DNA from 3 places in the Thioalkalivibrio sp. ALR17-21 genome. Region 3 is predicted to be linked to each of the others. Evidence: predicted binding sites of a transcription regulator. Region 3 holds the regulator's gene; each other region holds the start of a gene.
The links. Region 3 encodes sigma-54, which starts transcription at its own class of promoters, with help from an activator protein. Its sites were predicted from a motif close to TGGCANGNTNCNTGCTT; they were not measured.
Positions count from the first base shown of each region.

Region 1 (4,665 bases), on a different contig from region 3:
GATCCGAGTAGTAGATGTCGCCGCCGCTGCCCAGCACCTCGGCCACGGCGTTGTCACCGGTGATGAAGAAGCCCAGGCCCGGGATCAGAGAAGTGAGCCCGTCGCTGTACATGATGTTGTAGCCGATCAGCATGTACATGACCGAGGCAATGGAATAAAGGGAGATGTTCTTGGTAAGGATTTCGGCCACGCTCTTGGTCCGCACCATGCCGGCCTCGAGCATGGTAAAGCCCGCGGCCATCCACATGACCAGAGCACCGGCCATCAGGAAGTAAAAGGTGTCAAGGGCGTAGGCCACCTCGACGACTTGCTGTTCGATATCCATTTTCGGATTACCTCATCTAATAATGACCGAGATGGGCGCTCAGAGCGCTTCGGTTCCGGTTTCACCCGTGCGGATTCGCAGGACCTGCTCGACCGGCGAGACAAAGATCTTTCCGTCCCCGATCTTGCCGGTGCTCGCGGCCTTCGAAACGGCTTCGATCACCTGGTCGACCAGGCTGTCATCCACCGCAACCTCCAGCTTGACCTTGGGCAGAAAGTCCACGACGTATTCGGCACCGCGGTACAGTTCGGTGTGGCCACGCTGGCGACCGAAACCCTTGACTTCGGTCATGGTGATGCCCTGCACACCGATCTCGGACATCGCCTCGCGCACATCATCAAGCTTGAACGGCTTGATCACGGCAGTAATCATCTTCATGTCATGCTCCTCTCAGGCGGGTCGCCACCGGGGGCAACGACCCGCAACGAAGTTTTGCTTCCGGTTCAACGTTCAGAAGGATTTCGACCAGCCCACCCAGGCACGCATGTCTTCGTCATCGACGTCGGCATAGGCCAGGTTCAGGCTGAATTCGCCGAATTCGCCGGCATCGCGAGCGAGGCTGGCGGAGTAGTGGGTGTAATCGTCATTGTCGCTGTCGTCGTACGTCTGACGTCCGACCATGAAACCGGCGCTGTAGACCTCGGCGAACGGCACATCCAGACCACCGTAGAAGTACACGTCGTCACTTTCGAGGAGCGACTCCGAGGCACTGTCGGTCACCACCCACTGGACACCGCCATAAAAGCCGATCACGTCCATGTCATAACTGACCGACCCGACCAGCTCGCCGAAGTCGTATGAGACGGAATCACCTTCGAACGAGGCATCCGGATAGGCGTAATAGACATACCCCACGTCGTAGCCGAAACCGTTATCAAAGGAATCGGCAAAACCACCGTAAAGGTCGAGCTCGTAGGTCGTGCCATCATCTTCCCCGAAATCCACGTTGGAAGCCCAGGTCCCCAGGTAAAACCCGGAGGCATGCTCCCAGTCAAAACCACCCTGGATAGCGGCGCCGCCATCGGTTTCGGAAAAGCCCCGCAGTTCATAATCGGACACGATCGAGATATTGGCCGACACCTCGGCGGCCGCGCTGGAAGTAAAGACGACACCCCCGGTGGACCCGACGGCCAGGATCGCGGTGGCGACGGCGGAATAGGCGAATTTCTTCATTGGTTGACTCCCTCTGCGTGTTTTCTGGATGTCGCTGCTTGTCGACACCCGTTCCTTGCAGGGGGCGTGCCAGAAACGTTAAACGGGGCAAAAACCGGTTTTATGCAACGCTGTTGCGGGCAAACCACGGGTGATTGCCACGAACGGGTGCAATCACAAAGTGCAGGCGCACCAAAAGGGGGCAATACGAGGCGGGGCCGCCACCGGAAAGGGCGCCGCGCGGGAAAGAGCAGTACGGGAAAGCTGTGCGGGAGACAGGAGCAGGAAGTGTGGAAGCGTCCTGCCAATCGGCCAGGGCCTGCGCGCCGAAGTCCCGAGGTCAGTCGGTGGCGAGCGAGCCGCGTTCGATGGTGATGCCCACCTCGCGCACCCCGGCCACCGCGCCCGGTTTGCCCAGGGTGATGCGCAGCCACGGCGAACCGAACTGCGCCATCAGGGTCTCGGCGATCTCCTCGGCGAGGGATTCGAGCAGGATGTGGGGTTCGCGGGTCACGATGGCCCGCACCGCGTTGGCCACGGCCTCGTAGTCAACCGTGTCTTCGATCTCGCCGGAGTGGGCGGCCACGCGAGTGTCCGCCGCCAGCTCGATGTCGAAGCGCAGCGGGCGCTGCATGCGCTGTTCCCAGTCGTAGACGCCGACCACGGCGGGGATTTCGAGATCGCGCAGATAGATACGGTCCATGCGGGACACCGGGGACACAGGGTTGCGGAGGGGCTTATCGTACTGCCTGCCCCCGCCCGCGTACACCGGGGCGTGCGATGGTGGCGCAACGCGCTACCATGCCCGAACAGTCCGACCGAACAGCGTCGCCAGGAGAGCCGCCGCATGTCCACCACTTCGTTTCAGCCACTGCCGTGGACCCGGACCCCCGAGGGGGCCCTGCGCCGGGTCGGCGTGGAGATCGAGATGGCAGGGGTCTCGCTGGAGACGATGGCCCGCGCCATCATCGACGAATTCGGCGGGCACATCGAAGCCGAGCATGCCTTCGTGCTGCATGTCCGCGACAGTGACGCGGGGGATTTCCAGCTGGAGCTGGATGCCCGCGTACTCAAGGACCGCGGCTATCGCGAGCACCTGGCCCGGCTGGGGGTCGACCTGGACGACCGCGACCAGGAAGCACTGGAGGCCTGGCTGGCCGATGCCGCCGGGCGCCTGGTCCCGCACGAGATCGTGGCGCCACCCCTGGAGCCTGCGCAGCTGCCCCGCCTGGACCGGGTGCGTGCCGCGCTGCAACAGGAAGGTGCCCTGGGCACGGAACGCTCCCTGCTCTACGCCTTCGGGCTGCAGCTGAACATCGAGATCCACAGCCGCGAGCCCGAATGGCTGCTGGCCATCCTGCGAGCCTTCGTGCTCATGTACGAGATCCTCGCGCAGGCGGGGGCCATCGACCTGTCGCGCCGCCTGTCGCCCTACATCCGGCCGTTCCCCGGCGCCTTCGTGCGCCACATTCTCGACCCCGATTTCACCCCGGACCGTGCATCGCTGATCGACACCTGGCTGGCGCACAACCCCACGCGCAACCGTCCGCTGGACCTGCTCCCGGTACTGGCGGAGCTGGACCCCGAACGCGTTGCGGCGGCGCCGGTGGAACACGAACTGATCAAGCCGCGTCCCGCCCTGCATTACCGGTTGCCGGACTGCCGCATCGACGACCCGGCCTGGAGCCTGGCGCACCCGCTGAACGGCTGGGTGGAAGTGGAACAGCTGGCCGCCCACCCCGAACGCCTCGACCGACTCGCGCGGGAATACCTGGAACGCCCGGGCCAGGCGGTGGGCCGCTGGGCCGACGAATGGATGCAGCGGCTGCGTGCCTGGTTCTGAACGCCCGCACCGCCCGGTGATCGCCGTCACCGGCCCGGACCGTGGCGGCACGCCCGCGTGGCTGTTCACCGCCCTCGCGGTGTGGCGGGCCGGCGGCCGCCCCCTGCGCATCCGCCCCGGGCGTCCCCGCCGCAACCGCCGCATCGACGCGCTGATCGTCGGCGGCGGGGCTGACGTCGATCCCGGGCTTTATGGCGAGACGCTGCCCGACGGCCCAGGCAGCGCGGCGATCCGGCAGGCCGAACGACGCCTGTCACAGCGCCTGATCGGCTACGCCTTCTATCCCGCGCTGTGGTTGCTGCGCCGGCTGTTCCAGTCGAAGAGGTCATCGCTGGACCCGGAGCGCGACCGGCTGGAGAAATCCCTGATTCACCACGCGCTGGACGAGCACCTGCCGATCCTCGGCATCTGCCGCGGGATGCAGCTGATCAACGTGGTGCGCGGCGGCAGTCTGCATCGCGACCTGGCCGCGTTCCACGCGGAGACCCCCAACGCCCGCAGCCTCTTGCCGGTCAAGCAGGTACGACTGGATCCGCACTCGCGGCTGTCCGCCATCCTTGGCGATGCACCGCTGCGCGTGAACGCCCTGCACGATCAGGCCGTCGACCGCCTTGGCCACGACCTGAACGTTGTCGGACGCGAACCCTCGCGCGTGGTCCAGGCCATCGAGGCCGGCGGCCGCGATTTCTGCATCGGCGTGCAGTGGCACCCCGAATACCTGCCGCAGAAGGCCCGCCACCAGCGCCTGTTCCGGGCGCTGGTGGCCGCGGCCTGCGCCCCCCGCGTTCGCACCGGGTCCGAATAAATACTTGCGAACCTTGTGGAAAACCTCTAGCTTGGCCGGACAATCCGAAGGGTCTTCTTCACCGGGTGGGCGCATCCACCCGACGGGCGATCGTCACACAACCCCGGCCCGCCGGCTCCGAACAGGGAGATCCCTGCCCGTCGCCGGCGGGCCCGCGACCCGGGTACGCTCCGATGACCGACGAGCAACAAGCGCAAGGAGAATCGCCGCTCCCGGAAACCCTGGAGCAGGCGCGGGAGCGCATACGGGAACTGGAAACCGAACAGGAAGGTGCCCAACGGACCCTGGAAGAACTGCGCCTGCACCAGGAAGAGCTGCACGCCCAGAACGAGGAACTGCGGCAGACGCAGCAGGCCCTGGCTCAAGCCAGTCAGCGCTATCAGGATCTGTTCGACTTTGCCCCCGTGGCATTCCTGGTTCTCGATGCCAACGGGGAAACGGTGGAAGTTAATCGCACCGCGACGCGCATGCTGGGACTGCCACGCAGCCATCTGCTGCAGCAGCCACTGCGGCGGTTCCTCGACACCTCCAGCCGCGAGC
Region 1 is NZ_ATUL01000013.1:42,475-47,139, forward strand. It holds gene G020_RS0108410 (ammonium transporter) at 1-325, opposite strand, end outside; gene glnK (P-II family nitrogen regulator) at 365-703, opposite strand; gene G020_RS0108420 (TorF family putative porin) at 776-1,498, opposite strand; gene folB (dihydroneopterin aldolase) at 1,818-2,180, opposite strand; gene G020_RS0108430 (amidoligase family protein) at 2,325-3,320, shown strand; gene G020_RS0108435 (gamma-glutamyl-gamma-aminobutyrate hydrolase family protein) at 3,337-4,125, shown strand; gene G020_RS0108440 (GGDEF and EAL domain-containing protein) at 4,299-4,665, shown strand, end outside.
Region 1: the regulator sigma-54 is predicted to act here: its motif matches at 1,554-1,570, upstream of G020_RS0108420 (TorF family putative porin).

Region 2 (4,665 bases), on a different contig from region 3:
ATGTAGGCGTCGATCATGTCGTCGGTGAACACGCCGCCCTGGGTCAGGAATGCGCGGTCGCCGTCCAGCGCCTCCAGGGCCTGTTCCAGCGAATGGGCGACCTGCGGGATGCCCTTCTCTTCTTCCGGCGGCAGGTCGTAGAGGTTCTTGTCCATCGCGTCGCCGGGGTGGATCTTGTTCTGGATGCCGTCCAGGCCGGCCATCAGCATCGCGGCGAAGGCCAGGTAGGGGTTGGCGGTGGAGTCCGGGAAGCGCAGCTCGATCCGGCGCGCCTTCGGGTTCATCACGAACGGGATGCGCAGCGAGGCCGAGCGGTTACGGGCGGAGTAGGCCAGCATGACCGGCGCCTCGAAGCCCGGCACCAGACGCTTGTAGCTGTTGGTGGACGGGTTGGTGAAGGCATTCAGCGCGCGGGCGTGCTTGATGATGCCGCCGATGTAGTACAGCGCGGTCTCGGACAGGCCGCCGTAGAGGTCACCGGAGAACAGGTTCTTGCCGTCCTTGGACAGCGACTGGTGCACGTGCATGCCGGAGCCGTTGTCGCCGACGATCGGCTTGGGCATGAAGGTCGCGGTCTTGCCGTGGATGTGGGCCACGTTCTGCACCACGTACTTCAGGATCTGCACCTCGTCGGCCTTCTGCGTCAGGGTCGCCGGGCCCACGCCGATCTCGCACTGGCCGGCGGTGGCCACCTCGTGGTGGTGCACCTCGGTCTCCAGACCCATCTCGGTCATCACTTCACACATGGTGGAGCGGATGTCGTGCAGGCTGTCGACCGGCGGGACCGGGAAGTAGCCGCCCTTCACGCCCGGGCGGTGCCCGATGTTGCCGTCCTCGTAGACGCGCTCGGAGTTCCAGGACGCCTCCTGGGAGTCCACGCGGCAGTAGGAACCGGACAGGCTGGTACCCCACTTCACGTCGTCAAAGATGAAGAACTCGTTCTCCGGACCGAACAGCGCGGTGTCGGCGATGCCGGTGCTCTGCAGGTAGGCCTCGGCGCGGCGCGCCAGGGAGCGCGGGCAGCGGTCGTAGCCCTGCATGGTGGCCGGCTCGACCACGTCGCAGCGGATGTTCATGGTCATGTCTTCGAAGAACGGGTCGATCACGGCCGACTCGGCGTCCGGCATCAGGATCATGTCGGACTCGTTGATCCCCTTCCAACCGGAGATCGAGGAGCCGTCGAACATCTTGCCTTCCTCGAAGGTCTCTTCGTCGATGTCGTGGGCCGGCATGGTCACATGCTGTTCCTTGCCCTTGGAGTCGGTAAAGCGGAAGTCGACAAAGCGCACTTCCTTTTCCTTGATCTGGTTCAGCACGTCGGCTGCGGACATGGGGGTCTCCTTGGTCTTCACTTGAGTCTTCGATTTTGGCCGGCCGGCCTTTTGGCCCCTGCACGGCTTCGTGGGTCATTATGCAGGCATCATGCCATCCGGCCCGATTCGGCCCGGGCGCGCGAAAAACGGGCACCCCGGGTGCCGCGCCGCCTCCGTTTTGCACCATCATGGTGCCGTATATGCACCACGATGGTGCTTGCTGGGGTGTGCCGCACCTAATGAGTGCACGGACGATAGAGTAGCGTGACCTCGCCCAGCATGTCGCCCACCTGCGGGTGGCCGTGCAGCCGGTCGGCCAGGGCCCGGGCCCGCGCCTCCAGGTCCGGGGCCGCGGTTGCCCCGTCAAGGCGCAGGGTCAGCGTCATGTGCACCCGGCCGCCCAGGTAGTGCAGGGACAGGTGCTCCACCGCGTCCAGCTCCGGGGTGTCGGCCCAGGCCTCGCGCAGGGCCTCTACCAGTACCGGCCGTAACGGCAGCGTCGAGCTGCGCGCCTGCTCCGCGTCATTCTCCGGGTCCACGTGCACCGTGATGTCGTTGACCCGCTCATGCTCGTCGGTCACCGAATGGAACACCGCATCGGCGATCCGATGCCCCTCGGAGACCGAGATCATCGGCGCGACCTGGATGTGCACATCGGCCACCACGTCGCTGCCGTGGCGGCGGGTGCGCAGCATGTGCGCATCCTTCACCCCGGGCACGTCCAGGATGGTGCGGTGAATGCGATCCACCTTCTCCGGCTCCAGCGCGGTGTCGATCAGCTCCGCCGCGGCGCGCACGATCAGGCGCCCGGCGATATGCAGGATGAACAGGGCGACGATCAGCGCCGCCAGGGCGTCCGCCCACGGGAAGCCCGCCACCGCCGCACCCACGCCGACCAGTACGAACAGCGACGAGATTGCATCCGTACGGTGGTGCCAGGCATTGGCATCGAGCATCCGCGAGCGCAGGCGCTTCGCCACTCGGTGGGTGTACTGGTACAGGCCCTCCTTCGCGACCAGGGTCAGCGCGGCAAAGAAGATGGCCATATTGGCGGGACCGGTCATGGCCTCGGGGTCGACCAGCCGGCTGCCGGCTGCCCAGGCGATCCCCAGCCCCGCGGCTGCCAGAAAGACCCCGACGATCACCGTTGCGAGGGTCTCGATGCGGGCATGGCCGTACGGGTGGTCCTGGTCGGGGGACGCCGCAGCCTTGCGCGCGGCGAACAGCACGACACCGTCGGTGATCAGGTCCGACAGCGTATGCACGCCGTCCGCGACCAGCGCCTGCGAGTTCAGAAGCCAGCCGCTGAGCAGCTGCGCGACGGCGAGAAAGCTGTTCACGGTCGCGCCCACCAGTGTCACTCGGCGGGTGTCGCGGTAGCGCTGACCGTTCTCCGCGGTCACCGTCGGCTCCGAATTGGCGTGGGGCTCGCTCAGGGCGGTTCTCCCGAACCGGATCAAGCCTCCAGTATGGGCGCCTTCCCGGCTGGCGCAAAACCGTCTGCCGCCACAGGGAAGTGCCGACTCGCGCGGGCGTCTCCGCGTTTCGCGCTGACGCTGACGGTGGCCGAGGCTGGAGCCCGGCCGATATACTGTCCGCTTTGCCCTGACCCGGGATCCCGCATGGCGCACGAACGCACCCCGTCCAGCAGCAGCCCCACCTTCCAGGACCTGATCCGTCGCTTGCAGGACTACTGGAACGACCACGGCTGCGTGGTCCTGCAGCCCTACGACATGGAGATGGGGGCCGGCACCTTCCATCCGGCGACCTTCCTGCGCTCCATCGGGCCGGAGCCGTGGCGCGCGGCCTACGTGCAGCCCAGCCGCCGTCCTACCGACGGTCGCTATGGCGACAACCCCAACCGCCTGCAGCACTACTACCAGTTCCAAGTGCTGCTGAAGCCGTCGCCGCCGGACATCCAGGACCTCTACCTCGGCTCCCTGGAGGCGCTGGGCTTCGACACCCTCACCCACGACGTGCGCTTCGTCGAGGACAACTGGGAGTCGCCGACCCTTGGCGCCTGGGGCCTGGGCTGGGAGGTCTGGCTGAACGGCATGGAGGTCACCCAGTTCACCTACTTCCAGCAGGTCGGCGGGCTGGACTGCCATCCGGTCTCCGGCGAGATCACCTACGGCCTGGAGCGCCTGGCGATGTACCTGCAGGGGGTGGAGAGCGTATTCGACCTGGTCTGGACCGTCGGCCCGGACGGCCGCCCGGTGACCTACGGTGACGTCTACCACCAGAACGAGGTGGAGCAGTCCACCTACAACTTCGAGCATGCCGACCGCGACGCCCTGTTCGCCGCCTTCGATCAGCATGCGAACGAGAGCGACCGCATGATCGAGCTGGGCCTGCCGCTGCCGGCCTACGAGCAGATGCTGCGCGCCTCGCACAGCTTCAACCTGCTGGATGCGCGTGGCGCGATCTCGGTCACCGAGCGCCAGCGCTACATCCTGCGGGTGCGCGAGCTCTCCAGGAACGTGGCGCAGAAATACTATGAATCGCGCGAGGCCCTGGGCTTTCCGCTGTGCGCCCCGGGCGACACCGGCAAGTCCGACGCCGCCTGACGCCACCCGATACCGGGGCATACCCCGAACCCGTGCCCGCCGCCGCCCCGAACGGGCGCGCGGGCCCACCGGAACCCGACTGGACCGAACATGGACGAAGCCCGCGAACTTCTGATCGAACTCGGCACCGAGGAACTGCCCCCCACCGCGCTGGCACGCCTGCGCGACGCCCTGGCCGAAGGTCTGACCACCCGCCTGCGCGACGCCGGGCTGGAACCCGGCGAGCCCGAGGCCTTCGCCACGCCCCGACGCCTGGCCGTGCGTTTCCCCGCGGTGGCCGGCCGCCAGCCCGACCAGCTGCAGGAACGCCGCGGCCCGGCCGTGGCCGCCGCCTTCGACGACCAGGGCCAGCCGACCCGCGCGGCGCAGGGCTTCGCCTCCTCCTGCGGGGTGGAGGTCGAGCAACTGGAACGCGAGGACACCGGCAAGGGCGAATACCTGATCTTCCGCCGCATGCAGCCGGGCCAGGCCCTCGGCGAGCTGCTGCCGGAGATGCTGGCGGGGGCCCTGGAGCATCTGCCCACGCCCAAACGCATGCGCTGGGGCGAGAGCACCACGGAATTCGTGCGCCCGGTGCACTGGCTGGTGGTGCTGCACGGACCCGACGTCCTGCCGATGACGGTGCTGGAACAGGATGCCGGCCGCCACACGCGCGGCCACCGTTTCCACCACCCGGCCCCGCTGGAGCTCGCCAGCCCCGCGGACTACGCCGACAGGCTGCGCGCCGAGGGCCGCGTCGAGCCCTCGTTCGAGTCCCGTCGCGAACGCATCCTGGAGCAGGTCCA
Region 2 is NZ_ATUL01000004.1:333-4,997, forward strand. It holds gene glnA (glutamate--ammonia ligase) at 1-1,331, opposite strand, end outside; gene G020_RS0102775 (cation diffusion facilitator family transporter) at 1,550-2,773, opposite strand; gene glyQ (glycine--tRNA ligase subunit alpha) at 2,936-3,880, shown strand; gene glyS (glycine--tRNA ligase subunit beta) at 3,971-4,665, shown strand, end outside.
Region 2: the regulator sigma-54 is predicted to act here: its motif matches at 1,412-1,428, upstream of glnA (glutamate--ammonia ligase).

Region 3 (4,665 bases):
GACGGGCTGGAGGTCGCAATCCTCACCGGGCGGCAGTCGGCGGTCGTGGAGCATCGCCTGCGGGATCTGGGCATCCGTCACTGCATCCAGGGCCGGCGGGACAAGGGCGCCGCGCTGGCGCAATTGCTGGAGCAGACCGGGCACCGCGCCGCCGAGGCCGCGTTCGTGGGCGACGACGTGGTCGATCTGCCGGCGATGCGCAGGGTTGCCCTGGGCATCGCGGTCGGCGACGCCCATCCGTTCGTGCGCCAGCACGCGCAGTGGGTCACCACGGCCGGTGGCGGGCGCGGCGCGGTGCGCGAAGTCTGCGAGGACCTGCTGGCCGCGCGCGGCCGCCTCGAGGCCGTGCTCGAAAGCTACCTGCACGCATGAGCCCGGATCCGCGTCGCGCCCTGCTCGCCGCCTGGCTGCTGACCACCGGGCTCCTGCTCGCCGGGCCGACAGCGGCCGAGCCGCCTGCCGAACCCGCGGCCGACGCCGAACCCACGCTGCAGATCGAGGGGTTTACCGCGCATGTCACTGGCGAGGACGGGCGGCCCACCCACCGCCTGCAGGGGGCGCGGCTGCGCGAATACGACCGGGATGCGGTCCAGTTCATCGATGACCCGGAGCTGGATCTGCTGGACCAGCGGGGCCTGAACTGGACCTGGCGGGCCCCGCGCGCGGCGCATCAGCCCGATCGCGAACTGCTGCATACCTTCGGCCACACCCGCGGCGTGCGCCCCGAACGCAACGAGCGCGTGCGCACGGTGATCGAGTCGCGCGACGTGCGCGTGGCGCTGGACACCCGGCTGACGACCTCGTCGGCGTCGAGCACTCTGGAACAGCCGGGACTGTTCCAGCGGGGTACCGGCCTGCGCGCCGACCCGCAAGCGGATACCATTGAACTGCTCGCCGAGGTCTACACGCTGTACAGCGACCTGCCGCAGGAGGACCGCCCGGAATGAACCCGGCCACAACCGAACATCGCCGCGCGGGCATCCGCCGACCGGCCCCGCTGCTTGCCGTGGCGGGCGTACTCGCACTGATCCTGGCGGCCCCGCCGGCGACCGGCCGCGAGGATGCCCTGCCGGTGGAGATCACCGCGGACCACGCCGAGATGGACGAACGCGCGGGCACCGGCACCTACACCGGCGACGTGATCGTGGTGCGCGGCGATGCCACGCTGGAAGCAGACCGCGTGATCGTGCACATGCGCGAGCGCCGCCCCTACGAGATCGAGGCCCACGGCGAGCCCGCACGCCTGGAGTCGCCCGATCCCGAGACCGGCGAGATGCGCATCGCCGAAGGGCTGCGCATCGACTATTTCCTCGACGAGGAACGCGTGATCCTGACCGAACGGGCGCGCGTCATCACCGCCGCCGAGGATGCCCGCGGGCAGCGCATCACCTATGACCTCGAGCGCGACGTGATCCGCGCGGAACGCGGCGACACCGACGACGAGCGCGTGCACATCCGCCTGCAGCCACGCGAGGACGATCCATGAGGCCCGCGGCCAACGGCCATCTGGTCGCCCGCGAGCTGAGCAAGCGCTATGGCCAGCGTACCGTGCTGGACGCAATGGACGTGGACCTGGTGCCCGGCGAGGTGGTCGGCCTGCTGGGACCCAACGGGGCCGGCAAGACCACCTGTTTCTACAGTCTGGTCGGCCTGATCCGGCCCAATACCGGGCGCATCACCCTGGGCGGGCGCGACATCACGCAGGCCCCCATCCACGAACGCGCCCGCGCCGGGCTGGGCTATCTCCCACAGGAGGCCTCGATCTTCCGCCGCCTGTCGGTCCAGGACAACCTGCAGGCAGTGCTGGAACTGCGGCCCGGACTGGACCGCCACGAGCGCCGCCGCATCGGCGATGCCCTGATCGAGGAATTCCAGCTCGAAACCGTGCGCCACAGCCCCGGCATCGCGTTGTCCGGAGGCGAACGGCGGCGCGCCGAGATCGCCCGTGCGCTGGCCGGTGATCCGCGGTTTATCTGCCTGGACGAACCCTTCGCCGGGGTCGACCCGATCTCGGTCAGCGAGATCCAGGAAGTGATCCGCCACCTGGCCGAACGCGGCATCGGCGTACTAATCTCGGACCACAACGTGCGCGAGACCCTGGGCATCTGCCACCGCGCCTACATCCTCAGCGAGGGGCACCTTCTGAGCGCGGGAACGCCGGAGGAACTGCTGGACGATGCCCGCGTGCGCGAGGTCTACCTCGGCGAAAATTTCCGCCTGTGACACCGATCGCCACATCCGGCCGGTGCACAAGGCCACAACAAGGGATTACTATTCACTTATGGTGAACAACGCCTCTCCCAACTCATGCTGAAGCCCGGGCTGAACCTGCAGCTCGGTCAGACGCTGACCATGACGCCGCAGCTGCAGCAGGCCATCCGGCTGTTGCAGCTCTCGACGCTGGAGCTCCAGGCCGAGATCCAGCAGGCGCTGGAAAGCAACCCCATGCTGGAACAGGCCGAGGACGACGAACTCGGCGCCGATGGCGAAGAAACCCCGGACCCCGGCACCGAGGGCGAGAACGAGACCGCCAGCGATGCCGCCGCCGGCACCGGCGAAACGGTGGACGCCGGCGGTTCGGAGGATGTCATCCCCGACGAACTGGTGACCGACACCCGCTGGGAAGACATCTACGACGCCAGCGCCAGCCCGCGCGGACTGGACGACCGCGATCCCCTGGAAAACACCTCGGACGACGATGGCGGTGGCCTGCAGGACCACCTGCTGTGGCAGCTGCATCTGTCGCACCTGACCCCGCGTGACCAGCGCATCGGCGCCGCCCTGATCGACACCATCAACGGCGACGGTTACCTCGAGGGAGACGTCGAGACCCTGGCCGACACCATCAGTCAGGGCGAGGACACCCCGGTCGGCACCGACGAGGTGGAGGCAGTGCGCCACTGGCTGCAGCACTGCGACCCCCTCGGGGCCGGGTCGCTGGATCTGCGCGAGTGCCTGGAGGTCCAGCTGGGCGAGCTGGCGCCGGACGCGCCCTCGCGCGAAGCCGCGCGCGCGGTCCTGGAACACGGCATGGACGCCCTTGCCCGGCGTGACTACAAGGCACTGCAGCGCCAGAGCGGCGTGCGCGATGCCGACGAGCTGGCCGCGGCCCTGGACCTGATCCGTACGCTCAACCCGCGCCCCGGCGCCCAGATCAGCGAGACGCCGCCGGAATACGTGGTCCCGGATGTCTACGTGCGTCATACCGACCAGGGCTGGCAGGTCGACCTGAATCCCGAGATCGCCCCGCGCATTCGCGTCAACGACCTCTACGCCGGCATGGTCCGCCAGGTCTCCGATGCCCGCGACAGCGCATTCATGCGCGACCAGCTGCAGGAGGCGCGGTGGTTCATCAAGAGCCTGCACAGCCGCAACGACACCCTGCTGCGCGTAGCGCGAGCGATCGTCGAACGCCAGCAGGGGTTCCTGGAACACGGCGAGGTGGCGATGCAGCCGCTGATCCTGCGCGACATCGCCGAAGCCCTGGAGATGCACGAGTCCACGATCTCGCGGGTGACCACGCAGAAATACATGCATACCCCCCGCGGAGTGTTCGAATTCAAGTATTTCTTCTCCAGTCACGTGGGCACCAGCGACGGCGGGGAATGCTCCGCGACCGCGATTCGTGCCATGATCCGCGAACTCATCGAAGAGGAAACGCCGGGCAAACCGCTCAGCGATTCCCGCCTCGCCCGGATCCTCGCGGATCGGGGCATCAACGTGGCCCGACGTACCGTGGCCAAATACCGGGAGGGCATGAACCTGCCATCCTCCAGCGAACGCCGCCAGATGGCCGCCATGCCGACCGGAAGCAAACCGAAAGGAGCCTGACCCATGCAGATCAACCTCACCGGACACCACGTCGAAATCACCGACGCCCTGCGCGACTACGTCAACGAGAAATTCGAGAAGCTGGAACGCCACTTCGACAAGGTGATCGACGTGCACGTGGTGCTAACCCACGAGAAGACGCAGAAGCTGCACAACAAGGCGGAAGCGAATCTGCAGGTCAGCGGCAACCACATCCACGCCGAGGCCAGCCACGACGACATGTACGCCGCCATCGACGGCCTGATCGACAAGGTCGACCGCCAGCTGATCAAGCACAAGGAGAAGGTCAAGGACCATCATCGCGCCGAAGGCCACCAGCGCAACCGCGAACAGACCCCGTAAACCGATGAACCCGGCCGAGCTCATCACCCCGGAGCGCATCGGACTGGAAGCCGACTGCTCCAGCAAGAAACGAGCGCTGGAAACCCTCGCCGATCTGCTGGTGGACGGGGCCGCGGACGGGCTGGCGGCCAGCGCCGCGTTCGAAGCCATGTCGGCCCGCGAAAAACTGGGCTCCACCGGGCTCGGCCATGGCGTGGCGATTCCGCACGGCCGTCTGGCCGAGCTGGATACGCCCCGCATCGCGGTCCTGCGTCTGGATCAGGGCGTGGATTTCGAGGCCATGGACCACGAACCGGTGGACATCCTGATCGCCCTGCTGGTGCCGGAAGAGGCCACCAGCGAACACCTGGACCTGCTGGCCCAGCTCGCACGCGGCCTGTCGCAGCCGGACACCCTCGCCGGCATCCGGCGCGCCGCGGACAGCGCGGGGGTCCAGCAGGCCCTCACCCGGGCCCTGGGAGACACCTGACCATGGCCGACCGGGCGGAGGCG
Region 3 is NZ_ATUL01000001.1:56,752-61,416, forward strand. It holds gene G020_RS0100290 (HAD family hydrolase) at 1-372, shown strand, start outside; gene lptC (LPS export ABC transporter periplasmic protein LptC) at 369-947, shown strand; gene lptA (lipopolysaccharide transport periplasmic protein LptA) at 944-1,486, shown strand; gene lptB (LPS export ABC transporter ATP-binding protein) at 1,483-2,223, shown strand; gene G020_RS0100310 (RNA polymerase factor sigma-54) at 2,308-3,831, shown strand; gene hpf (ribosome hibernation-promoting factor, HPF/YfiA family) at 3,835-4,173, shown strand; gene G020_RS0100320 (PTS sugar transporter subunit IIA) at 4,178-4,642, shown strand; gene hprK (HPr(Ser) kinase/phosphatase) at 4,645-4,665, shown strand, end outside.